DNA from 4 places in the Pseudomonas sp. EA_35y_Pfl2_R5 genome. Region 3 is predicted to be linked to each of the others. Evidence: riboswitches for the same ligand, from Rfam matches in the RefSeq annotation. Region 3 holds a riboswitch; each other region holds the start of a gene.

Region 1 (5,740 bases), on a different contig from region 3:
GCGTTCTGCACGCCCGCGCCATAGGCCCCCGGCTTGCTGCCGAACACCCGCCAGCCCGCCTGTCTGCGTGCCTCGTGCTCATCCAGGCCGCTGTCCTGCAAGGTCAGAGACTCACGCCAAACCCGCGCCGACAGCGGATTCATCTCTTCCGGCTCATCGAGATCGACCACCGCCTGCACCGCGTCATCGAACAGGCGGATCAGGTTGCTAAAGGCATCGCGGAAGAACCCGGAGACGCGCAGGGTCACGTCCACCCGCGGGCGGCCGAGCTGCGCCAGCGGCAGCACCTCGAAACGTTCGACGCGCTGGCTGCCGGCCTGCCACACCGGGCGCACGCCCATCAGCGCCAGGGCCTGGGCCATGTCATCGCCGCCGGTGCGCATGGTCGCCGTGCCCCACAGCGACAGGCCAAGCTGACGCAGATGATCGCCGTGATCCTGCAGATGTCGCTCCAGCAGGCGATCCGCCGCCTGCACGCCGATACGCCAGGCGGTCGGCGTGGGCAGGTTGCGCACATCGACGCTGTAGAAATTGCGCCCGGTGGGCAGCACATCGAGGCGACCGCGACTCGGCGCGCCACTCGGCCCAGCCGGAACAAAGCGCCCGCTTAGCGCCGCGAGCAGGCCGTGTATCTCAGCCGATCCGCAGGCATCCAGCAGCGGTGCGATCTGCTCATGCAGGCGTTGCAGCACCTGGGTGCTTTCCACACCAACGGATTCGCAGTCAGTAGCCTCAATCAGCTGCAAAGCCAGCAGCTCCAACCGTTCACGGGTATCGCCCGCGCTGCGCCAGCTGTCATCGCTAAGACGCTGCAACAGCGCGGGGCGCGGGCCCTGCCAGGGCGCGGCCATCTCGCAATCGAGGGGATCGAAGTCCAGTTGCAGATCGCGAGCCAGGGCGCGCAGCAGGCTGGCGTTGCCGCCCTGGCCGTCGCCACGGGGAATACGCAACAGCGCCAGCAAGGTGTCGCGGCGCAGGCTGCCGGCAGGGGATTCGCCGAATACATGCAGGCCATCGCGGATCTGCGATTCCTTCAAATCGCACAGGTAGGCATCCAGCTGCGGCAGCCAACTGTTGGGGTCTGCATTCAGTTGCAGGCCCAGTTCGCGGTCGAGGCTGGCCTCGCGCACCTTGAGCAGAATCTCGCCGCGCAGCTCTGCGGCGCGGCGCAGGTCGAGCTGGCTGGCCTCGTAATATTCGTCGGCTAGGCGCTCGAGATCGCGCAGCGGGCCGTAGCTTTCCGCGCGGGTCAGCGGCGGCATCAGGTGATCGATAATCACCGCCTGGGTGCGCCGCTTGGCCTGCGCGCCTTCACCCGGATCGTTGACGATAAAAGGGTAGATATTCGGCAGCGGGCCGAGAATCGCGCTCGGCCAGCATTGCGCGGACAGGCCGACGCTCTTGCCCGGCAGCCATTCCAGATTGCCGTGTTTGCCGACGTGTATGACGGCGTTCGCCGCAAATACCCTACGGATCCAGCAATAAAACGCCAAGTAACCGTGCGGTGGCACCAGATCGGGGTCGTGATACACCGCCGCCGCATCCAGCTGATAACCGCGCGCCGGCTGGATGCCGACGAAGGTCAAACCAAAACGCAGACCGGCAATCATCAGCCGCCCGCTGCGGTACATCGGATCGCTCTGCGGTTCGCCCCAGCGCTCGCGCACCGCCTGCTGGTTGGCGGCGGGCAGGCTGTGGAAGAACGCCAGGTACTCGTCCAGCGCCAGACTCTGGGCGCAAGGCCGCGCGTCGAGGCTGTCCAGATCATTGGTCACGCCACCGAGCAACTGGTGGATCAGCGCGGTGCCACTGTCGGGTAGGCCTTCCACCGGATAGCCCTGCTGTTGCAGCGCACGGAGGATATTTAGCGCCGCCGCCGGGGTATCCAGGCCGACGCCGTTGCCGAGGCGACCATCGCGGGTCGGGTAGTTGGCCAGAATCAGGGCAATACGCTTTTGATCGTTACTTTTTCTCGCCAGTTCTATCCATTTCTTCGCCAGTTCGCCAACGAAATCCATCCCCGGCAGATGGGGCTGGTAACAGACCACATCGCTCTGGCTGCGCTCGCTGCGCCAGGCCAGGCCCTTGAAGCTGATCGGCTGGGTGATCAGCCGGCCATCCAGCTCGGGCAGCACGATATGCATGGCCAGGTCACGCGAACCCAGGCCCTGGGCATTGGCTTGCCATTGTTCGTGGTTATCCAGCGCGCAAATGGCTTGCAGCACCGGGATATCGCGGCGAAAGGGTCGTGCACTCGGCGCTTCCGGGTTGGACAGGGCAAAGGCCGTGGTGTTGATGATCAGCGCCGTATCGGTCGCGTCCAGCCAGTCTTCAACCTGGGCCAAACAGGCGGCCTCCTTGAGGCTGGCCACGGCAATCGGCAGCGGATTAAGGCCCTGGGCCTGCAGGCGCTGGCAGAACTGATCAATAAAGCCGGTATTCGCCGCCTGCACCTGGGTGCGGTAGAACAGCAGCGCTGCCACCGGCGCATCAGCCTGCCAACTGGCTTGCCAATCGGCCAGACTTGGATTGGCCAACTGCGGGTGATACAGGCCCACGCGCGGCAGCGGCTGCGGTTCTACCCAGGCATAGTCGCGCTGCAGCCACTGGCTGGCGATGCAGTTAAACAGTTGCAGCGCATTGCCCGCACCGCCCTGACGCAGAAACTGCCAGAGCCTGTGGGCGCTCTCGCTGTCGACATTGCTTAGGCCCATCAGCTCGGGATCGGGACTGTCGTCGCCCGGCACCATAATCACCCACGCGCCGCGCCCGGCCAGCTCAACCAGGCGCTCGATGCCGTAGCGCCAATAGCTGACGCCGCCGTGCACGGAGATCAGGATGACCTTGGCGTGCTGCAGCACCTGCTCGACGTAGAGATCCACCGAGGCGTGATTGCTCAGCTGCGCCGGGCTGGCCAGGCGCAGGCTGGGGTAATCCGCAGGCAACTGCCGCGCGACTTCGGCCAGCAACGACAGGTGCGAATCGCCGGTACAGAGAATCACCAGCTCGGCCGGGGTCTGGCCGAGGTCGGCAATGCTGTCGAGCGGCAGCTGGCTGCCGGGCTGGGTGCGCAGCAGGTGCATGCGAGCTTAGCCTGCCAGCGCGGCGTTTAGCTCGGCTTCGATGGCGGCTTGATCCAGGGTCTGGCCAATCACCACCAGGCGGGTGATGCGCGGCTCATCGGCCTGCCAGGCGCGGTCGAAGTGTTTGTCGAAACGCTGACCAACACCCTGCAACAGCAGGCGCATCGGCTTGCCGGGAATCGCCGCGAAGCCCTTGATGCGCAGAATGCCGTGTTTGCTGACCGCCTCCTTCAGCGCTTGCAGCAGACGGGCTTCCTCGGCTTCAGGTAGTTCCACGTGGAACGAGGCGAACTCGTCGTGATCGTGGTCTTCATGGCCTTCCAGATCATGGTGGGTCTTGCGCCCGTCGATATGCAGCTCGGTCTCGCAGTTCAGGCCCAGCAGCACGTCCAGCGGCAGCTCGCCGCCATGGGCTTCGATGATTTTCACCGCCGGCGGCAGCTCTTCCGCCACTTCCGCACGCACCGCAGCCAGAGCGGCGGCGTCGAGCAGGTCGGCCTTGTTGAGAATCACCAGGTCGGCACTGGCCAGCTGGTCGGCGAACAGCTCATGCAGCGGCGATTCGTGATCCAGATTGGGGTCGAGCTTGCGCTGCGCGTCGACCTGCTCGGGGAATGCGGCGAAGGTGCCGGCGGCCACGGCCGGGCTGTCGACCACGGTGATCACCGCATCGACAGTGCAGGCGTTGCGGATTTCCGGCCAGTTAAAGGCTTGTACCAGCGGCTTGGGCAGGGCCAGGCCGGAGGTTTCAATCAGGATATGGTCCAGCTCGCCGCGGCGCGCCACCAGCTCGCGCATCACCGGGAAGAACTCTTCCTGCACGGTGCAGCACAGGCAGCCGTTGGCCAGCTCGAAGATACGGCCGTTGGCTTCTTCTTCGCTGCAACCGATGGAGCACTGCTTGAGGATTTCGCCGTCGATGCCCAGCTCGCCAAACTCGTTGACGATCACCGCGATACGCCGTCCCTCCGCATGGGTCAGCAGATGACGCAACAGGGTGGTTTTGCCGGCGCCGAGAAAGCCGGTAACGATGGTGACGGGGAGTTTGGCGAGGGTTTGCATGGCGAGTCCTGCATGGCGTCGAAAGAAAGACGAGCAGGCAGGCGGCACAGACATGACAGCCACGGGGCGTCAGCCAACACCACCGGATCACCCCGCCCGGTTGTCGAAAGCGTGACGAGGCAGGTCTCCTGGCTCACGGTCTGCGCCTTGCGCGACCCTTCACCTTCCCGCCATACGGCAGTGGTGTATTGAAGGGCTTTGGACCGTTCACAGTTGCGGGGGCAGCCAAGGCATCAACCTTGTTCCCTCTTAGCTTCATGGGCATGCCCATGAAGAACCTCGAACGCGACAAGGCTACGCAGGCCATGGCGGCCGGTCAATCGCGGTTGACCGGTGCCGGCCGCCATGTTGAGCTACGCCGCCGCACACACCGAGCGCCGCAGATGATCCCCAGCCACACCCCTCGCCGCCCCGCTGCCGCCGTTCAGGTGGTCGCTGGGCTGGGCTGCCGCAGCGGTTGCGGTGTGGAGGACTTACTCAGCCTGCTGCTGCACAGCCTGCAGACGCATGGCCTGACTGTGGATAACCTGGCCGGACTGGCCAGCATCGCGCATAAACAAAGCGAGCCGGGCCTGCTGGCATTGGCCGAACGCCTCGGTCTGCAGCTGAGCTGCTTTAGTACAGCCGAACTGCAGCCCTATCAGCACCTCGGTCAAGGCTCGCCACACACCCTGGCCGCCACCGGCAGCCCGGCGGTCGCCGAACCCTGCGCCCTGGCCCTGGCCGAACACCTGGGCGGCCAACCGGCGCGTCTGCTCGGCGAGAAAACCCGCAACGCCAGCGCCACCTGCGCCCTGGCGTCGATTGCACCCAAGGATGTGTCATGACCGTCTACTTTATCGGCGCCGGCCCCGGCGACCCCGAGCTGATCACCGTCAAAGGCCAGCGCCTGCTGCGCAGCTGCCCGGTGATTCTCTATGCCGGCTCGCTGGTGCCTGCAGCGGTGCTCGAAGGCCACAGCGCCGAGCAGGTGATCAACACCGCCGAGCTGCACCTGGATGAAATCATCGAGCTGATCCGCCAGGCCGATGGCAAAGGCCAGGATGTGGCCCGCGTGCATTCCGGCGACCCGTCTCTGTATGGCGCGATTGGCGAGCAGATCCGCCATCTGCGCCGGCTGGGCATTGCCTTCGAGATCATCCCTGGGGTGACTGCCACTGCGGCCTGCGCCGCCCTGCTGGAAAGCGAACTGACCCTGCCCGAGGTGTCGCAGACGCTGATTCTCACGCGCTACGCGAGCAAGTCGAACATGCCCGAGGGCGAGGCGCTGGCCGACCTGGCACGCCACGGTGCGACCATGGCCATCCACCTGGGCGTGGTGCATCTGAGCAAGATCGTTACTGAGCTGCTGCCGCATTACGGCGCGGATTGCCCGATTGCCGTGGTGCATCGCGCCAGTTGGCCGGATCAGGATTGGGTCAGCGGCACCCTCGCCACCATCGAAGAACAGGTGCGCGCCAAGGGCTTTCGCCGCACCGCGCTGATCCTCGTCGGCCGCGTGCTGCACGCCGAACAGTTCGCCGACTCTGCGCTATACAACGCCGAGCATCATCATCTGTTCAGATCAGCGGGCGACTAATAGCCTGCTAGAGGTG
Region 2 (5,740 bases), on a different contig from region 3:
CGCATGGAGAGGGAGTCATCGACGATCAGAATGGTTTTTGCCATGGCACAGGCTCCGGCTTACGAAGAGAAAAGCGTCAGAAAAAGGTGACTTCGGTTTGGCTGGCACGGCCAGCCTTCTTGACGCCGCGTTCTTCGTCGGTGGTGAATTGGCGGCGTAATTCGTCAAGCCATTGCTGCGGCTTGGCGATGATCGGGTCCTGCTGTTCGATGGCGCGTTGCAGGCGTTCGAGATCGAGCTGAAGATGGTCGAGCATCTGATCGGAGCGGTCCTGGAACTGCAGGCTGACGATGATTTCCTGCAGGGTGCTCTGGGTGGAGCGGGCGTCCTGTTGCAGTTCGCGGGAGGTGTCGGCGAGTGCTTCGAGGCTGTGGCTGAGACCCTTGATGATGTCGCCCGAGACCTGGTCGAGGTAGCGCAGGTTGCTTTCCTCGCTGCTGGAAAGCTCCTCAGCGGCGCTCACCGTGGAGCGGATCGCCTTGTTGATCTCGCCGACCTTTTCCACCATGCGCTGACCGGTTTCCGCGGACAGGCTGGAAAGCTTGCGCACCTCGTCGGCGACCACCGAGAAACCGCGGCCATATTCGCCCGCACGGGCTGCCTCGATGGCGGCATTGAGCGCCAGCAGGTTGGTCTGGCTGGCGATGTCCTGAACGTGTTTGGACATCGCCTGCAACTCGCTGGCGTAGCTGTTGAGGTGGCTGATGGTGGCGAGCAGTTCATTCTTGTGCACGCTGGCGGCGTGGAAGGCGGTGGTGACTTCGTCGAGACGCCGCTGCGCCTGCCGCAGGCTGTCGGTCATGCCGGCGTTGCCGGTTGCGCTGTCAGAACGGCTCAGGGTCTGCTCCAGGTGCTGGCCAAGGCTGGCGAAGCGCTCGAACAACTGGCCGACGTTGAGGGTCAGCAATTGCCTGACCTGTCCCAGGTTCTGGTTCCAGGCCGGCAGAACGGCGCTCAGCAGAGGTTCGCAATCTGGTGACGACGGCGCCTCGACAACCTCGATTGGCGGCGCGACGGCGACGGTTTGCGGCCGCAGGAACAGCGCGGCGATTGCCGTGAGCAGGGCGCCGACGCCACTCACCCACGGCAGGCCGAAGCCAAGCCCGGCCAGACAGATGACGATTCCCAACCAGAGAGTGCAATAGGTCAACACGGCGAGCTTTCCCACGAGTTCGAATGCTGGGAAAGATAGGAGTTCGCCGTGGCAACGGAATATAGGGGAAACCCCTACACGGCCTAGGGGTTTCCATCTGAAGGCCCGAACAATCGGCGTTTGACGCCCAAACCCGAACTCTCTACCCTTCGCGCCTTGTAACAGGTGCCCCCAACGCTGTGCGTGTGGGGGTGAAACTGGGAAGTCGGTGCGTTGTGCGTTTACGCCAGTCATTCCGACGCTGCCCCCGCAACGGTAAGTGAGTCAATCGCCGCAAGTGCCACTGTGCTGTATGCATGGGAAGGCGCGGTCGAGAGCCTTGACGGTTCGCTCACAAGCCCGGAGACCGGCCTGTTGCAGTCCACGGCATCGCGGAGGGCGATGGCTGGCGTGTGGTTTGCGCTGTGCGTGAACCCGCGCTTTCCCTATCCCCGCATGCTTTTTCCAGCCAGATCGCCCTGTGGCGGTGGAGCAGTGCGATGACTGAATCGATTGAGCGTGACGCCCGGCACAAGGCGCGCATGGCCCGCAAGAAAGCCCTGATCGATGAAAAGATTGCCCAAGCCCAGGACGAATACGGCCTGCTGCTGGTGCACAGCGGCAATGGCAAGGGCAAGAGCAGCAGCGCCTTCGGCATGGTCGCCCGCGCCCTGGGGCACGGCCTCAAGGTTGGCGTGGTGCAATTTATCAAGGGCGCGGCCAGCACCGGCGAAGAAGCCTTCTTTCGCCGTTTTCCCGATGAAGTCAGTTATCACGTAATGGGCGAGGGCTTTACCTGGGAGACCCAGGATCGCCAACGCGATATCGATAAGGCGCGCGAAGCCTGGGCGGTAGCGGCGCAACTGCTGAATGACTCGGCCATTGGCCTGGTGGTGCTCGACGAGCTGAATATCGCCCTGAAATACGGTTATCTGGAGCTCGATGCGGTGCTCGCCGATATTGAAGCGCGGCCGCTGCTGCAGCATGTGGTGGTAACTGGTCGCGGCGCGCTGCCAGGGATGATCGAGGCAGCGGATACCGTGACCGAGATGAGTTTGGTCAAGCACGCCTTCAAGGCCGGGGTTAAGGCGCAGAAGGGAGTGGAATTTTAATGAGCCACTCGGCTGCCCGCCAATGCCCCGCGCTATTGATCGCCGCACCGGCCTCCGGCCAAGGCAAGACCACTGTGACCGCTGCCCTGGCACGTTTGCACGCGCGCCAGGGTAAGCGCGTGCGGGTGTTCAAGTGCGGCCCGGACTTCCTCGACCCGATGATTCTCGCCCGCGCTAGCGGCGCACCGGTGTATCAGCTTGACCTGTGGATGGTCGGTGAGGCCGAGAGCCGTCGCTTGCTGTGGCAAGCGGCGGGCGATGCCGATCTGATCCTGATCGAAGGGGTGATGGGCCTGTTCGATGGCACGCCGTCGGCGGCTGATCTGGCGCGACACTTCGCCGTACCAGTGCTAGCGGTTATCGACGGCTCTGCCATGGCGCAGACCTTCGGTGCCATGGCCCATGGCCTGGCGACTTTTCAGTCTGATCTGCCATTCTCCGGGGTGCTCGGCAACCGGGTCGGCAGTGTGCGGCATGGCGAGATCCTACGCGATGCGCTGCCGGCCTCGATTCACTGGTACGGCGCCTTGCCGCGCAGCGCCGAAGTCGGCTTGCCGAGCCGTCATCTGGGGCTGGTACAGGCAGGCGAACTGGCTGACCTGGATGCACGCCTGGACGCCGCCGCCGATGCCCTGGCCGCCAGCGCCGATACCAGGCTGCCGCCCCCCGTCAGTTTCGCCGCGCCTGAACAGGCCAGGCCCGCGCCTTTGCTTAAGGGCGTGCGCATTGGCGTGGCGCGCGACAGCGCCTTTGCCTTTCTCTACCAGGCCAACCTCGATCTGTTGAACGAACTGGGCGCTGAGTTGAGGTTCTTTTCGCCGCTCAGCGATCAGCAACTGCCCGATATCGACAGCCTGTACCTGCCTGGCGGCTACCCGGAGCTGCACCTGGCTGCACTTGAAACCAACCAGGCCATGGCTGAGGCGATCCGTGCGCACCATGCTGCCGGTAAGCCAATCCATGCTGAGTGCGGCGGCATGCTCTATTTGCTCGACAAACTGACCGACAAACAGGGCGCCAGCGGGCAGATGCTCGGCTTGCTAAATGGCGAGGCGACTCTGCAACCGCGCATGACCGCCATGGCCTTGCAACAAGCGGAGCTGCCGGAAGGGCTGCTGCGCGGCCACAGCTTCCACTACTCGGCACTGAGCAGTGAGCTGCAACCGCTGACCCGTGGCGAGTGCCCGAACTACAAGCGCACCAGTGAGGCGGTCTATCGCCAGGGCCGGATGACCGCCTCCTATATCCACTTCTATCTGCCATCCGACCCGGTTGCCGCTGCCGCGCTGTTTCTCCCTGGAGCGCCGGCATGAGCGAGCAGGCCTTTAGCCCTGATGAGCGCGCGGCGGTTTACCGCGCTATCGCCGAACGCCGCGATATGCGTCATTTCAGCGGCGGCGAGGTAGCGCCCGAGCTGCTTGCGCGCCTGCTGGAGGCCGCCCATCAGGCTCCCAGTGTCGGGCTGATGCAGCCTTGGCGGTTTATTCGCATCACTCGCCCAGCGTTGCGTGAGGCGATCCACGGCCTGGTGGACGAGGAGCGCCTGCGCACAGCCGAGGCGTTGGGCGAGCGCAGCGATGAATTTATGCGGCTTAAAGTCGAGGGTATTCGCGACTGCGCCGAGCTGTTGGTGGTAGCCCTGATGGGGGGCCGTGAGGCCCATGTATTTGGCCGGCGTACCTTGCCGGAAATGGACTTGGCGTCCTTGTCCTGCGCGATTCAGAACCTCTGGCTGGCCGCCCGCGCCGAGGGGCTGGGCATGGGCTGGGTATCGCTGTTCGAGCCACAGGCCCTGGCGGATCTGCTCAACATGCCGACCGGCAGCAAACCGCTGGCCGTGCTGTGCCTGGGGCCAGTGACGGAGTTTTATGAGGCGCCGATGTTGGTGCAGCAAGGCTGGGCCGAGCCAAGGCCATTGAGTGAATTGCTTTTCGAGAACCAGTGGGGCACGCCATGAGCCTGGTTCTCAGCACCTGCGCCGGGGTTGCTCTGGATGCCGTGTTTGGCGAGTCCAAGGGTTGGCACCCGCTGGTGGCCTTTGGTCGTATGGCCGAGCGCATCGAGCAGCGTTTCAATCCGGCCGGGCGCGGTTGGCGCAGTCATGGTGTCAGTGCCTGGTGCCTGGCGGTGTTGCCGCTGACCCTGCTGGCCTGGTTGCTGAGCCAGATTAGCGGGCTGGGCTGGGCGGTGGAGATTCTTGCGCTATACGCCGCCTTGGGTTTGAAAAGCCTGGGTGAACACGCCATGCCGGTGGCCCAGGCGTTGCGTCTGGGTGATTTGCAGCTGGCGCGGGAGCGGGTTGGTTATATGGTCAGCCGCAATACCGCGCAGCTGGACGCTACGGGCGTGGCCCGCGCGGGCAGCGAGTCGGTGTTGGAAAACGGCAGCGATGCGGTTTTTGCCGCGCTGTTCTGGTTTGTTATTGCCGGTGCGCCAGGCGTGGTGTTGTACCGCCTGAGCAATACCCTGGATGCCATGTGGGGCTATCGCAACGAGCGTTTCGAGCGCTTCGGCTGGGCCGCAGCGAAGATCGACGATGGTCTCAATTACCTGCCTGCGCGGTTAGTTGCCCTGACCTATGCCTTGCTTGGTAAAACTATGCTGGCGCTGCGCTGCTGGCGGACCCAGGCGCCGCTCTGGGACAGCCCCAACGCCGGCCCGGTGATGGCGGCCGGAGCTGGGGCGCTGGGCGTCAGCCTGGGCGGCGCTGCGGAATATCACGGCGAGCTGCACGTACGGCCTGAACTGGGGGCGGGGCCGCCACCCAGGGCGCGCGATATCGAGCGGGCACTCAATCTAGTCAATGGCGGCGTGCTGCTGTGGTTGGTGCTACTGCTGTTGTGGGGCGCTTTTTATGCTTGAGCATGGTGGGCGTCTACGTGCTGCTGCGCTGCGTTATGGCATCGCCCTAGCGGACTGGCTGGACCTGTCCACCGGCATCGCGCCTTACGGTTGGCCGCTGCCGGCGATTCCCGCCAGCGCCTGGGCGCGCTTGCCCGAGCAGCAGGACGGCCTGGAAATCGCCGCGCGCGATTACTACGGCGTGAGCAATCTGCTGCCGGTGGCGGGCTCCCAGGCGGCGATTCAGGCGTTGCCGCGTTTGGTGCGGGATGCGCGGGTCGGCATCGTCTCGCCTGCCTATGCCGAACACGCGGCTGCCTGGCAACGCGAGGGCCATCGCCTGCTGGAACTTAGCGAAGGCGGCATCGAGCGAGCGCTGGAGCGCCTGGATGTGCTGCTGCTGATTAACCCGAATAACCCGACTGGCCGGCGTATCGAGCCCCAGCGCCTGCTGGAGTGGCATGCACGTCTGACCGAGCGCGGCGGTTGGCTGGTGGTGGATGAAGCCTTTATCGATTGCACGCCTGAGTTCAGCCTGGCGGCCTTTAGCGAACGGCCGGGGCTGATCGTCCTGCGCTCGTTCGGCAAGTTTTTCGGTTTGGCCGGGATCCGCCTGGGTTTCGTGTTGGCTCAGCCGACCGTACTGGAACAGCTG
Region 3 (5,740 bases):
CGCTTATCCAGTCGGCCTTGGCGGCCCGGGCCAGGTCTACGAGTTGGTCGGCCACAAGTGGTTCTGCTCGGCGCCGATGTGCGATGCCTTCCTGACCCTGGCGTACACCACCAAGGGCCTGACCTGCTTTCTGCTGCCGCGCCACCGCCCGGACGGCATGCGCAACGAGTTCTATATCCAGCGCCTGAAGAACAAGCTGGGCAACTGGTCGAACGCCTCCAGCGAGGTGGAGTTCCGCGGCGCCCTGGCCTGGATGGTTGGCGAAGAGGGCCGTGGCGTGCCGACCATTATCGAGATGGTCGCGTTGACCCGCTTCGATTGCATGATCGGCTCCAGCGCCCTGATGCGTCAGGCCCTGACTCAGGCCGCGCATCACTGCGCCCATCGCCAGGTTGGCGGGCGCGCACTGAGCGAACAGCCGCTGATGCAGAACGTGTTGGCCGATCTTGCCCTGGAAAGCGAGGCGGCCTTGGCGCTGACCATGCGCATGGGCAAGGCGCTGGATAACGCCCATGACGAGCAGGAAGACAAGTTCGCCCGCCTGGTCACCGCCGTGGGCAAGTATTGGATCTGCAAACGCGCGCCGGCGATGATCAACGAGGCCGCCGAATGCATGGGCGGTGCCGGTTATGTCGAGGACACCATCCTGCCAAGGCTGTACCGCGAAGCGCCGGTCAACTCGACCTGGGAAGGCTCGGGCAACGTGCAGTGCCTAGACGTGCTGCGCGCCTTGTCCAAGGAGCCGGGCGTGCTTGATGCGCTGTTTACCGAACTGGGCGACGGCCATGGCGATGCGTGGCTGAAAGCGCATATCACGCAACTGCAGGCGGATTTTCGCGACACCGCCGATATCCAATACCGCGCCCGTCAGCTCACCGAAGATGTGGCGCTGGCGCTGCAGGCCAAGCTGCTGCTGGAAGCCGGTAATGCGCCGGTGTCCGATGCCTTTATCGTCAGCCGTCTGGGCGGGCAGGGCGGTCGGGTTTACGGTACCTTGCCGCGTGGCGTGGATGTCGAAGCGCTGGTGGCGCGCAGTACGCCGCACCTGATCTGAGGCCTGAATATGCACGCCACTCTCTTTGAACAGTTACAGGCCTGGCTGGCCGGTGATATCGGTGCGGATTATGGTATCTCCCAGCTGCAGGCCGCAGCTGGGGTGGCGAGCTTCAGCAGTCAGCCGCCGGCCGTGCACTTCAATCCGCTTGGCGGTGTGCATGGCGGCTATACCGCCACGCTGTTCGATGCGGCGCTGGGGTTGGCGGTGTACTCGCAGGCCAGTGCCGAGGAGGTCTACGTGACCGCCAGCCTGCAAGTGAATTACCTGCGCCCGATGGGGCTGGCGGCCTTGCCGCTCCATACCGAAGCTTGCGTGCAGCAGCGCGAGGGGCGACAGGTATCTGCGCAAGCCACTTTGCATGATGCTCAGGGGCAGCTGTGCGCCAACGCCAGTGCCGTATTCACCTGCTTGCGTCATACGGCGTCAGGCTCTCTTCCGTCTGTTGGCGCGCCTGCGCCATAAAATGCCGGGTCTGTCATTTCTCTCTGCCGCCGGGTAAGGTGGCCGCCGATGGTTCCAGCTCGTGTTAAGCGACTGGATGAAAAGGGAACATGGAAAGCACCGCGACCGGTGCCGAAGCCATGGCTGCCCCCGCAACTGTAAACGGTGAATAGCGCCCATATGCCACTGACCGCAAGGCCGGGAAGGCGGGCGAAGTGTCAAACCGTGAGCCAGGAGACCTGCCATCGAAGCCGGGCGCTTATGCCCATCCCCTCAATCCAGATCATCGCGCGGTGGGCGCGGTACAGGAATCTCTATGCACATCGAACCCGAAGTCGTTACTGGCGCCAAACTCTTCCTTAGTTATGCAACCGCCGCAGGTGCCTTTGGCCTCACGGCCAAGCTTGCCCTCGACAGCGTACGCAGCAACGGTGGCGCTGCCGCTCTGGCGTTACGCAGCGTGCTGACCACTGCCCTGGTGTTCTGCTTCTTCGAGGTCTTTCCGCACCATGCGGTCGGGGTTTCCGAGGTGCATCTGATCCTCGGTTCGACCCTGCTGTTGCTGTTCGGCGCCGGTGCTACGGCTGTTGGTCTGGCGCTCGGTCTGCTACTGCAGGGGCTGCTGTTCGCTCAGTTCGACCTGCCGCAGTACGGTATGAACGTCACCACGCTGCTGGTGCCGCTGTGGGCTATCAGTGTGCTGGCCAAGCGCATTATCGTGCCGGGTACTGCCTATGTGGACCTCTCCTACAAGCAGGCGCTGGCGCTGTCGACTGCCTATCAGGGCGGCATCGTCGCCTGGGTCGGCTTCTGGGCGTTCTATGGCAACGGCTTCTCCGGCGATAACCTGGAGGCCGTGGGCAGTTTTGGCCTGGCCTATATGAGCGTGATCCTGATCGAGCCGCTGGTCGATCTGGGTGTGCTGGCCGCTGCCAAGGCGCTGTCGACTTATAGCCGTGGGCCGTTGTTCAACTCGCGTCTGCACCAACCGGCCTGATTGATTACTGGCGACGCTGCCAGATCAGCTTACCGGTATTGCTCTCAGTGACCAGGTACTGGTCACTGAAGCGATAGTAGGCGGCAGGCTGATAGTCGCTGCGGCCCTGCATCTGCACTTCCAGCAGGCCGTTATTACTCTGCCAGCGGCCGCTGTATTGCAGTTCGCCAGGGCTGTCGTAGTTCCAGTCGGCGCCACCTGCCACGCTACGTGTCCATTGTGAAACGCTGCCGTCGCCCTGCATGTGTAGAATCATCTGCGTGGTCATAGAGGCGAAATTGGCGCCGCCGCTGTTAATGATCTTCTCGTGTACCCAGGTGCCGATCAGTGCCGGGTCGCGGGTGGCGCTGCTGCTTGGGCTGCTTGCTTGAGCGGCTACTGCACTCAAATTCTGTCGGTGGAACAGCGCCTTGCGCTCCAGGGTTGCCCCGGTAGTCGGATTACGCGCGGCGATATGGGTGTTGAGCACGCCATTGGCGTAGGTGGCATTCATATTGGCAATCAGCTGCCCGGATTGCGCTTCGCTGATCTGCGCGCTGAGCAACTGGCCGTCAAAGCTGCCGCTGATCTGCAGGCGCAACCTGCCACCTTCCACATACTCCCCCGTGACCTGCTGGCCCTGGCTGCGCAGGTGCATTTCGGCTGGCTGGCCATCCAATGTGGTCAGGTAATGGCCGTCCAGGCTATCGGCCAGCAGAAAACTGGGTAACAGGCAGAGCACAAGGGTGAGCAGCGCGCGCGGCATGAGTGTTCCTTAGGCAATTGGCTAACAGAAGATTAGCAACGGATGCTTGACCTGGGGGCCGCCCCGCACTTGCAGACTGCGACGCAGCTGAAAAATAGGAGTGTTGCCATGACCCGCGAACAAGCCTTCTGGCAGGAATACCAACTGGCCCGCGCCCTGCGCGGCACTGATCCTGCTGCCGAGCTGCGCCATCTGGAACGGGCGCATATTCTCGGTCAGCGCTATTTCAGCGAACACCTGCGCAGCCACCTGTGGGTGCTCGCCTGGGCCTGGCGGCAGCGCGATTGGGCCGAGGGCTTGGCACAACTGCTGCGCATTCCCGGTAGCCTGGGGTCGTTGCTGGGGCTGTTTCCCCTGGGTAATCCGGGCACCCGGCGCGTCGGCCCGCTGACCCCACAGGCTGTGCCCGAGGATCTGCAAACGCTGCTCAAGTAGCTTGCGCGGGTAACGTCGCGCTATCGCAAGCGCGGCGGATCAGGGCAAGATAGAGCCATTGAGATCAGCCAGGAAGGTGCCTTGTGAACCCTTGTTCCGATGACTTTATTGTCGCCAAAACCGCTGAAGAAGCGGTGGATCGTCTGGCCGCCCTGCACCTGCAGGCGACCACGGGCTTGAGTCAGGCGCTCAAGCGCTACCTGAAAGAGCGCATCAAGCCGGATGTCGCCCAACAGTGTCAGTTTCGCTACCCCGAGTTGCGCCTGATCTACCAGGGCCAGGGCGAGGTGGCGGCCAGCGTGCGCGCTTATGCCAAGGTACAGGTGCCGGGTACCTACAGCGTCACCGTCACCCACCCGGCGGCGTTTCGTAAGTACCTGCTCGAGCAGCTGCGCCCGTTGATGGGGGATTTCACCGTACGCGTGGAAGTGGGCGTCAGCCAGCAGAATATTCCTTATCCGTACGTGGTCGAGCAGGGCGATGAGCTGGCTGGCTCCGGGGTCACCGCTGCCGAGTTGGCGCGGGTGTTTCCCAGCACCGACCTGTCTGCTGCCACTGACGGCACGGCTGATGGCTTGTACGACTGGGAAAATACCGACCCGCTGCCGCTGGCGCTGTTCGATGCGGCTCGGGTGGATTTCTCCCTGCGTCGACTGGTGCATTACACCGGCAGCGACTGGCGACATGTGCAGCCGTGGATTCTGCTGACCAACTATCACCGTTACGTCGATCAATTTATCCGCCACGGTCTGGATATGCTGGTCGGTGAGTCGCGCTTCACCCGCATGGTGCTGCCGGGCAATGTGGTGATCGAGCGTGGCATGGCCGAAGGCGAGATGCAGGCAATCATCGAGACGGTGGTCTGGCACCGCTACCAGATGCCGGCTTATCACCTGCAAGGTGAAAACGAGGGTGATGGGATTACCCTGGTCAATATTGGCGTCGGCCCGTCCAACGCGAAGAACATCACCGACCACCTGGCCGTATTGCGCCCGCACTGCTGGCTGATGATCGGCCACTGCGGCGGCCTGCGCCAATCGCAAACCATTGGCGATTACGTGCTGGCTCACGCCTATATGCGTCGCGACGGCATTCTCGATCGCGTATTGCCGCCGAATATCCCGCTGCCGGCCCTGGCCGAAGTGCAGCAGGCGTTGCAGGAAGCTGCCCGGCAGGTCACTGGTGAGCAGGGCGATGAGCTGAAAAAACGCCTGCGCACCGGCACTGTGCTGACCTATGACGACCGTAACTGGGAGCTGCGCTGGGCTCAGGAGCGGCCGCTGATCAACCTCTCGCGCGCCGTGGCGGTGGACATGGAAAGCGGCACCATCGCCGCGCAAGGGTATCGCCTGCGGGTGCCCTACGGCACGCTGCTGTGCGTCTCCGACAAACCACTGCACAGTGAGATCAAACTGCCCGGCGCTGCAGGTGCGTTCTACGAGCGCGCAGTCACCCAGCACCTGCATATCGGCATCACCGCGCTCGACCTGTTGCGCAACCAGCTCAACTCGTTGCACTCACGCAAGCTGCGCAGCTTCGACGAGCCGCCGTTCCGCTAAGCCCAGCAGTAATACTGTGGGCCGCCGCACAGGATGGGGCGGTCGTACTGCAAGTGGTTGCGCAGGGGCGTTAGGCTGCGCGTCCGGCAAATATGACAAGGAATGTTGCATTCATGGATCAGGCCCAGGTTCTACTTGAAGGCTTATGGGAGCCTTTCAGTTTTCTACCCCTATTTGGCTACAGTTGTCTCGGTCTGCTGCTCGGTGCTGTCGTTGGGCTGCTGTTGACCTTGCAATTGCAGCGCCGAGGCTGGCTGGTGCGGCGCAACCGTTGGCATCACTGGCTACTCAAACTGTACTTTTTGCTGTTGCCTGTGAGTGGCGCCTTTCTCGGCGTGCAGGCGGGTCTGCTCTATGGCGGCCAGCAACAGGTTCATCGCCATCTGGACAGTTATGCACCGCTGGTACAAGGTGTGGCGGATGGTGTCTGGCAGGACTTCTCCACGTTTTTGCAGGCTCAAGATCAGCAGGTCATGACGCGCGAACTGCAGAGCAGCAGTGTGCAA
Region 4 (5,740 bases), on a different contig from region 3:
CAGCAGCGTCGGTTGCTGCACCAGCGCGCGAGCCAGCAGCACGCGCTGCTTCTCGCCGCCGGAGAGATGGGCGAACGCCTGGCGCTTGTGCTCAGTCAAACCCACCCGCGCCAGAGCCTGCTCGACCAGAACAAGATCGGCCTGATCATCACCATCGAACAGGCCCTTGTGCGGCGTGCGCCCCATGGCGGCTACTTCGGCCACGGTGAGGCCGAAGTCCTGGGGAAACTCCTGCAGCACCACTGCCACCCGCTGCGCGCACCAGCGCGGCGAACGGCTCCACAGCGCTTCGCCGTCCAGCTCGACACGGCCCTGATCAGGCCGCTGAAAGCGGTAGGCGCAGCGCAGCAGGCTGGTCTTGCCGCTGCCGTTGGGACCGAGCAGACCGACCAGCTGACCATCGCCCACCGCCAGCTCGATGCCATCGAGCAAGGCCTGCTCGCCGCTGGGCGACCAGGCCAGCTCGCTGATCTGCAAGCGCGGCATCAGAAACGGTAATCGGCAGTGACGAACAACGAACGCGGCGCGCCCAGGTACCACTGCTGGCCATCGCTGCTGCCGGTGGTGGCGTACTGGCGGTCGAACAGGTTGTTCAGCTCCAGGCCCAGGCGCACGTCCGCCTGCACCTGCCAGCCGATATTGGCATCGACCACGGTGTAGCTCGGCAGCGTCACGCTGTTCGCTGTGTCGGCATAGCGCGCATCGACATAACGCGCGCCAATACCGGCCTGCACCTGCTCACTAAGCGCCTTGCTCAGCCACAGGTTGGCGGTGCGCCGTGGCACGTTGGTCGGCCGATTGCCGCTTCGGTCACCACCGGCCTCGCGGAAGTCGTCGTACTCGGCACGCACCCACGCGGCGTTGGCCGACACTTGCCAACCCTGCCCCAGCGCCAGTTCCAGAGTGGCTTCCAGACCGTCGGATGACTGCTGACCGATCTGCTCGGTCGGCGCGGTCGGGGTGGCACGGCTGAGCAGCTTCTCCTTGACGATATGGTAAGCAGCCAGCGTCCATTCGCCCTGGCCATTCCAGAACGCCTGCTTGAGGCCGATCTCGGTTTGCTTGGCCTCGCTCAGGTCGAACTGCTGCTGCGTCGGATTAAGCGTCAGCAGGTTGCTCACGCCCTCGGTGCTGGTGGCGTACTGGCCATACAGCGACAGCTCGGGCGTAACCTCGAAGACCAATCCGGCGCGCCAATTATCGCCCGTCAGGCTGCGGTCGGCGCTACTGTCGGTCAGCAGGTTGTCGCGCTGGATATGCACCTGATCGCGGCGCACACCGCTGACCAGCGACAGGCGGTCGGTCAGCTGGGTGCGGTTCTCGGCGAACAGCGAGAACTGCCGCGCCAGGTTGCGCTCGCGCGGGCCATAACCCAGCGGATCGGTGCTCTGATACTGGCCGCCACCGCTGCCGGCAAGCGGCACCGTGTCAGTGAAGCTGCTGGAAAAATCGTGCTGACGGGCGAAGTGGATGCGGTTGTAATCCACGCCCACCACGGTGCGACTATCCAGGCCGAACAGGGCGTGTTCCAGGGTGAAGGTCTGGCGATCGCCGACCTGCTCCTGGGTGTGCTTGATCTCGTAGAAGTCGCTGCGCTTGACCTGATCGCCCGGCTGCCAGCGGTAGGACTCGGCATTGCGCCAGTAGCGCTGGGTCTTGATGTAGTAGAGCTGGTTACTGGCGGTCAGGGCGTCATTGATCCGCCAGTCGCTGACCAGTCGGGTGATCTGGTCGTTGTAGCGAACCTCGGCGTTATCGACGTTGTAATTGCGCTCGCGCAGGCTCTCGCGATACTTGCCCGCGACCAGCGGCGTGCCCAGGTAGCGCTGCGGGTCCTGATCGCCCTGATCATGGGACAGGGTGAAACTCAGCGCATCGCTGGCATCCCAACGCAGGGCAGCGCTGAGCGCCCGGCTCTGCGACTCGCCGTCATCGACCCAGCCATTGCTGGCCTGTTGATTGAGGTTGAGCCGGTAGCTCAGCGTATCGGTCAGCGAGCCGCCGCTGTCCAGCGCGGCCTGGCGGCGGTCGTCGCTACCGTAGCCGAGGCGCAGCTGGTTGCTGATGGCGCCGCTGAACGGCTTTTTCGGCACCACGTTGATCACCGCGCCCGTCGCGCCTTCACCGTAGAGCACCGAGGCCGGGCCGCGCAGCACGTCAATGCGCTCCACCGACCAAGTGTCGACCGGGAAGGTCACGGTGCCGGCCCCGACATACTGACGGGTGCCGTCGTACAGCTGCATGATCGCGCTGTGCCCGGTAAAGCCGCGCGCCGACAGCGCGGTGCCGCCATTGCCGGGGCTGCCGATGCTGCTGATGCCGGGGGTGCGGGTGACCGCGTCTTGCACGCTGAGGTTGTTGCGCCCACGCACCTGTGCGCCGCTTAGGCTGCTGGTGCTAGCCGGGGTTTGCAGGGCCGTCAGGCCCAGGCGCGAACCGCTGCTGGTGGGCGTATGCAGATCGCTTTCACCCTCCGCAGCAACCTTGGCCTGCACGGTCGTGGCCGGCAGATTGACCGGAGATTCGCCCGCCACAGCCGTACCGGCCAGGAACAGGGTAAGGGAAACAGAGAGTTGAGACAGGGGATAGCGCGCCATGATGCTTCCATCGCAAAGGGAAAAGGCACGGCAATCCCGATGGAAACGCGCAACAGCAAAACACGGGCGCACAGGCACCCACGATCGGCGTCAACGCCCGCCCACCGCGGGTTGCCAAACAGTTGGGAGTTGCCGCTGCATCACTGGCAGCGTGCAACATCCCTAAGAACCTGTTCAGGTTCTTAGAATCAGGCCGGTCTCCGGGCTTGCGAGGGTCATGACGTCATCGCCTTCCCATGCAGAAACTGCACAGTGGCATCGTGATGACGTCGCTCGCTTACCGTTGCGGGGGCAGCGTCGGACTAACCCAAAAAGGGCGCACCGACTTCCCGTTTAACCTCACGCACGGCGGCGTGAGACACCTGAAACGGCGCGGATATGACCATCCGCGCCGACACAAGTCAAGGCGTGAACTCGACAAGGCCACCCGCTCAAGGGCGAGGTTTTACATCTGTGGGAGGCGCTTTAGCGGCGGTTTCTGATGAGGCGTAGGGTGGACAACGCGAAGCTTGTCCACCATTCGTGGCGCAGTGACTCAGCCCTGATCAATCCGCAGCTCAGGCACGGCGCGCCCGGCCACCAGGCGCTCATCGACCAGACGGATTAGCTCGGCCTCATCACGCACGCGAAACCACTCGCCGGCCGGGTAGAGACTGGCCGTCGGGCCCAGATCGCAGGGAAACTGACACTGCGTGCGGGTGATATGCACCCCGCCCTCGCACTCCAGCTTGCCCGCAGCCTTGAGCCGCTGGCGCAAGGCCTTCCACAGCTCCAGCGCACCACGCCGGGTGCAGCGCGGGCCGTTGCACAGCAGCAGGCGTTGCGCGTGCGGCGGAATCTGCGACCAGGCGTGATGTCCCGGCACGGCGGCCACACCGACACAGGGCAGGTGCAGTTCAGGGCGCTCGATCAACGCGCAGGCGGCCTCCACCGGCAAGCCGTCGGCCTGGCCAATCGCACTGGCGACAAACAGTTGCTCCGGCTCGGCCTGCTGGCACAGTTCGCTGCGCAGCCAATCGAGGTGCGGGCTGCTGCTCTGCGGCTCCAGGTCGATCACCAGTAGCGGCCGCTCAGCCTCGGCCACGCGCTGCCAGAGCGGCGCATAGCCTGCGCTGGTGTCGACGATATCGGCCAGCGCTGCTTCACCACGCAGCTCAACCAACCGGCGACGCAGCAGCTCGGCAAACGAGCCCTCGGTCAGCTCCGGGCCGACAAACAAAATGCGGGCGTAGGGTGAAACGGGCGTGGTCATGGCGGCCTCCAAAGCGGGGCGGCAGTCTAGCAGGGGATGTTTTGCATTTGGCACGTAGGGTGGATGAAGCGTCATCCACCCTACCCTATAACTGCAGCGCCTCGACAAGATCTTCCAGGCAGGCAAACTCGCGCTCCACACTCGGCAAATCAGGCCGACGCAGCAGCAAAACCGGCACGCTCAGCTCCCGCGCCACCTGCAGTTTCGGCTCGGTGGACTGGCTGCCGCTGTTCTTGCTGACCAACACATCGCTGCCCAACAGAGCGAACAGTGCGCGCTCGCCGTGCAGATCAAACGGCCCGCGAGCGCCGATAATTGTCGCCCGCGGCACGGCCTCCTGGGCCGTTAGGCAACGCACCGTCCAGTGTTGATGAGGGGGGATTTCATGCAGATGCTCCAGCGGTTCGCGGCCTAGGGTAAACAGCGGACGACGAAAGTCTTGCAGCGCAGCCACCAGTTCGTTCCAGTCACCCACTTCGCGCCAGTCATCTCCGGCGCCAGCCTGCCAGCCGGGGCGGCGCAGCGCCCAGCAGGCAACTCCGCTCAGCTCGGCGGCGCGGGCGGCATTGGTGCTGATCTGTGCGGCATAGGGGTGGGTCAGATCGAGCAGCAGTTCGACGCCCTGTTCGCGGATAAACGTCGCCAGCCCTTCGGCTCCGCCAAAGCCGCCGACGCGCACCTGACAGGGCAAGTCATCCGGCACCCGGCCCAACCCGGCCAGACTGTAGATCGCTTCAGGGCTTAAACGCCGCGCCAGGCGCAGCGCCTCGGTAGTGCCGCCCAATAGCAGAATTCGCGGGCTCACGGCTTGCACACCTCCAGCAGGGTGATCGGCAAGGCGCTGCGCCAGGTGTCGAAACCGCCCAGCGGCTGCGCCTGGGCCACGCTGATACGGATCAACTCGCCGCCCACCTGCTCGCGCCAGGCCACCAACGCCGCTTCGCTTTGCAGAGTGACGGCATTGGCCACCAGCCGACCGCCCGGCTTAAGGCTGGCCCAGCACTGCTCCAACACGCCGGGGATGGTCACCCCACCGCCGATAAAGATCGCATCTGGCGCGGCCAAGCCGGCCAAGGCCTCGGGCGCACGGCCGGCGACCAATTGCAGGCCGGGCACGCCGAGGGCATCGCGGTTGTGTTGGATATGCGCCTGACGGCCGGCATCGGCCTCGACCGCAAGCGCCCGGCAGCTGGAGTGTGTGCGCATCCATTCGATACCGATGGAACCGCAACCCGCTCCGACATCCCAAAGCAGCTCGCCGGGTTGCGGCGCCAGGCGCGCCAGGGTGATGGCGCGCACGTCGCGCTTGGTCAGCTGGCCGTCGTGCTGATAGGTGTCGTCCGACAAACCCGGCGTGAGCGGCAGCAAGCGCGCGTCGGCATCTGCAACGCAGTCGACCGCCAGCAGATTAAGGTCAGCCACCCGTGGCAGCGACCAGTCACTGGCCAAGCCGTCGATGCGCCGCTCACTGGCGCCGCCCAAATGCTCCAGCACGGTCAACCGGCTGAGGCCAAAACCACGCGCGCGCAGCAACTCGGCCACCGCCGCCGGGCTATCACCGTCATTGCTCAACAGCAGCAGCCGCGCACCGGGGAAAATCTGCGCCTGCAGCGCCGCCAACGGCCGCGCCACCAGCGACAGCACCGTCACCTCCTGCAACGGCCAGCCCATACGGGCGGCGGCCAGGGACACCGAAGACGGTGCGGAAAACACCCGCAACTCTTCCGCTGGCAGCTGCCGCGCCAGGCTCGCACCAACCCCGTAGAACAGCGGATCACCACTGGCCAGCACACACAGCGGCGTACCGCGCCGCGCCAGTACGGGTTCCAGGCTGAATGGGCTCGGCCACAGCTCGTGCTGCCCTGGCAGATCGCTGGGCAACAGCGCCAGC

The links. Region 3 has a riboswitch for cobalamin ahead of AACX99_RS18230 (energy-coupling factor ABC transporter permease). Riboswitches for the same ligand answer to the same signal wherever they lie in the genome.
Region 1: another riboswitch for cobalamin. It lies ahead of cobW (cobalamin biosynthesis protein CobW); the one in region 3 lies ahead of AACX99_RS18230 (energy-coupling factor ABC transporter permease).
Region 2: another riboswitch for cobalamin. It lies ahead of cobO (cob(I)yrinic acid a,c-diamide adenosyltransferase); the one in region 3 lies ahead of AACX99_RS18230 (energy-coupling factor ABC transporter permease).
Region 4: another riboswitch for cobalamin. It lies ahead of AACX99_RS02580 (TonB-dependent receptor); the one in region 3 lies ahead of AACX99_RS18230 (energy-coupling factor ABC transporter permease).

Annotation. Positions count from the first base shown of each region.
Region 1 is NZ_CAXAOW010000001.1:588,199-593,938, forward strand. Features, by position in the region: gene cobN (cobaltochelatase subunit CobN) at 1-3,083, opposite strand, end outside; gene cobW (cobalamin biosynthesis protein CobW) at 3,090-4,145, opposite strand; cobalamin riboswitch at 4,246-4,442, opposite strand; gene AACX99_RS02665 (cobalamin biosynthesis protein) at 4,415-4,972, shown strand; gene cobM (precorrin-4 C(11)-methyltransferase) at 4,969-5,724, shown strand; gene AACX99_RS02675 (hypothetical protein) at 5,732-5,740, opposite strand, start outside.
Region 2 is NZ_CAXAOW010000003.1:81,559-87,298, forward strand. Features, by position in the region: gene AACX99_RS07595 (response regulator) at 1-44, opposite strand, end outside; gene AACX99_RS07600 (methyl-accepting chemotaxis protein) at 77-802, opposite strand; cobalamin riboswitch at 1,300-1,522, shown strand; gene cobO (cob(I)yrinic acid a,c-diamide adenosyltransferase) at 1,633-2,244, shown strand; gene AACX99_RS07610 (cobyrinate a,c-diamide synthase) at 2,244-3,557, shown strand; gene bluB (5,6-dimethylbenzimidazole synthase) at 3,554-4,201, shown strand; gene cbiB (adenosylcobinamide-phosphate synthase CbiB) at 4,198-5,106, shown strand; gene cobD (threonine-phosphate decarboxylase CobD) at 5,099-5,740, shown strand, end outside.
Region 3 is NZ_CAXAOW010000013.1:52,731-58,470, reverse strand. Features, by position in the region: gene AACX99_RS18240 (acyl-CoA dehydrogenase family protein) at 1-1,054, shown strand, start outside; gene AACX99_RS18235 (PaaI family thioesterase) at 1,064-1,519, shown strand; cobalamin riboswitch at 1,552-1,759, shown strand; gene AACX99_RS18230 (energy-coupling factor ABC transporter permease) at 1,815-2,495, shown strand; gene AACX99_RS18225 (hypothetical protein) at 2,500-3,240, opposite strand; gene AACX99_RS18220 (DUF3703 domain-containing protein) at 3,349-3,675, shown strand; gene amn (AMP nucleosidase) at 3,759-5,234, shown strand; gene AACX99_RS18210 (hypothetical protein) at 5,348-5,740, shown strand, end outside.
Region 4 is NZ_CAXAOW010000001.1:570,230-575,969, forward strand. Features, by position in the region: gene AACX99_RS02575 (ABC transporter ATP-binding protein) at 1-486, opposite strand, end outside; gene AACX99_RS02580 (TonB-dependent receptor) at 486-2,597, opposite strand; cobalamin riboswitch at 2,772-2,978, opposite strand; gene AACX99_RS02585 ((2Fe-2S) ferredoxin domain-containing protein) at 3,133-3,849, opposite strand; gene AACX99_RS02590 (cobalt-precorrin-6A reductase) at 3,935-4,654, opposite strand; gene cbiE (precorrin-6y C5,15-methyltransferase (decarboxylating) subunit CbiE) at 4,651-5,740, opposite strand, start outside.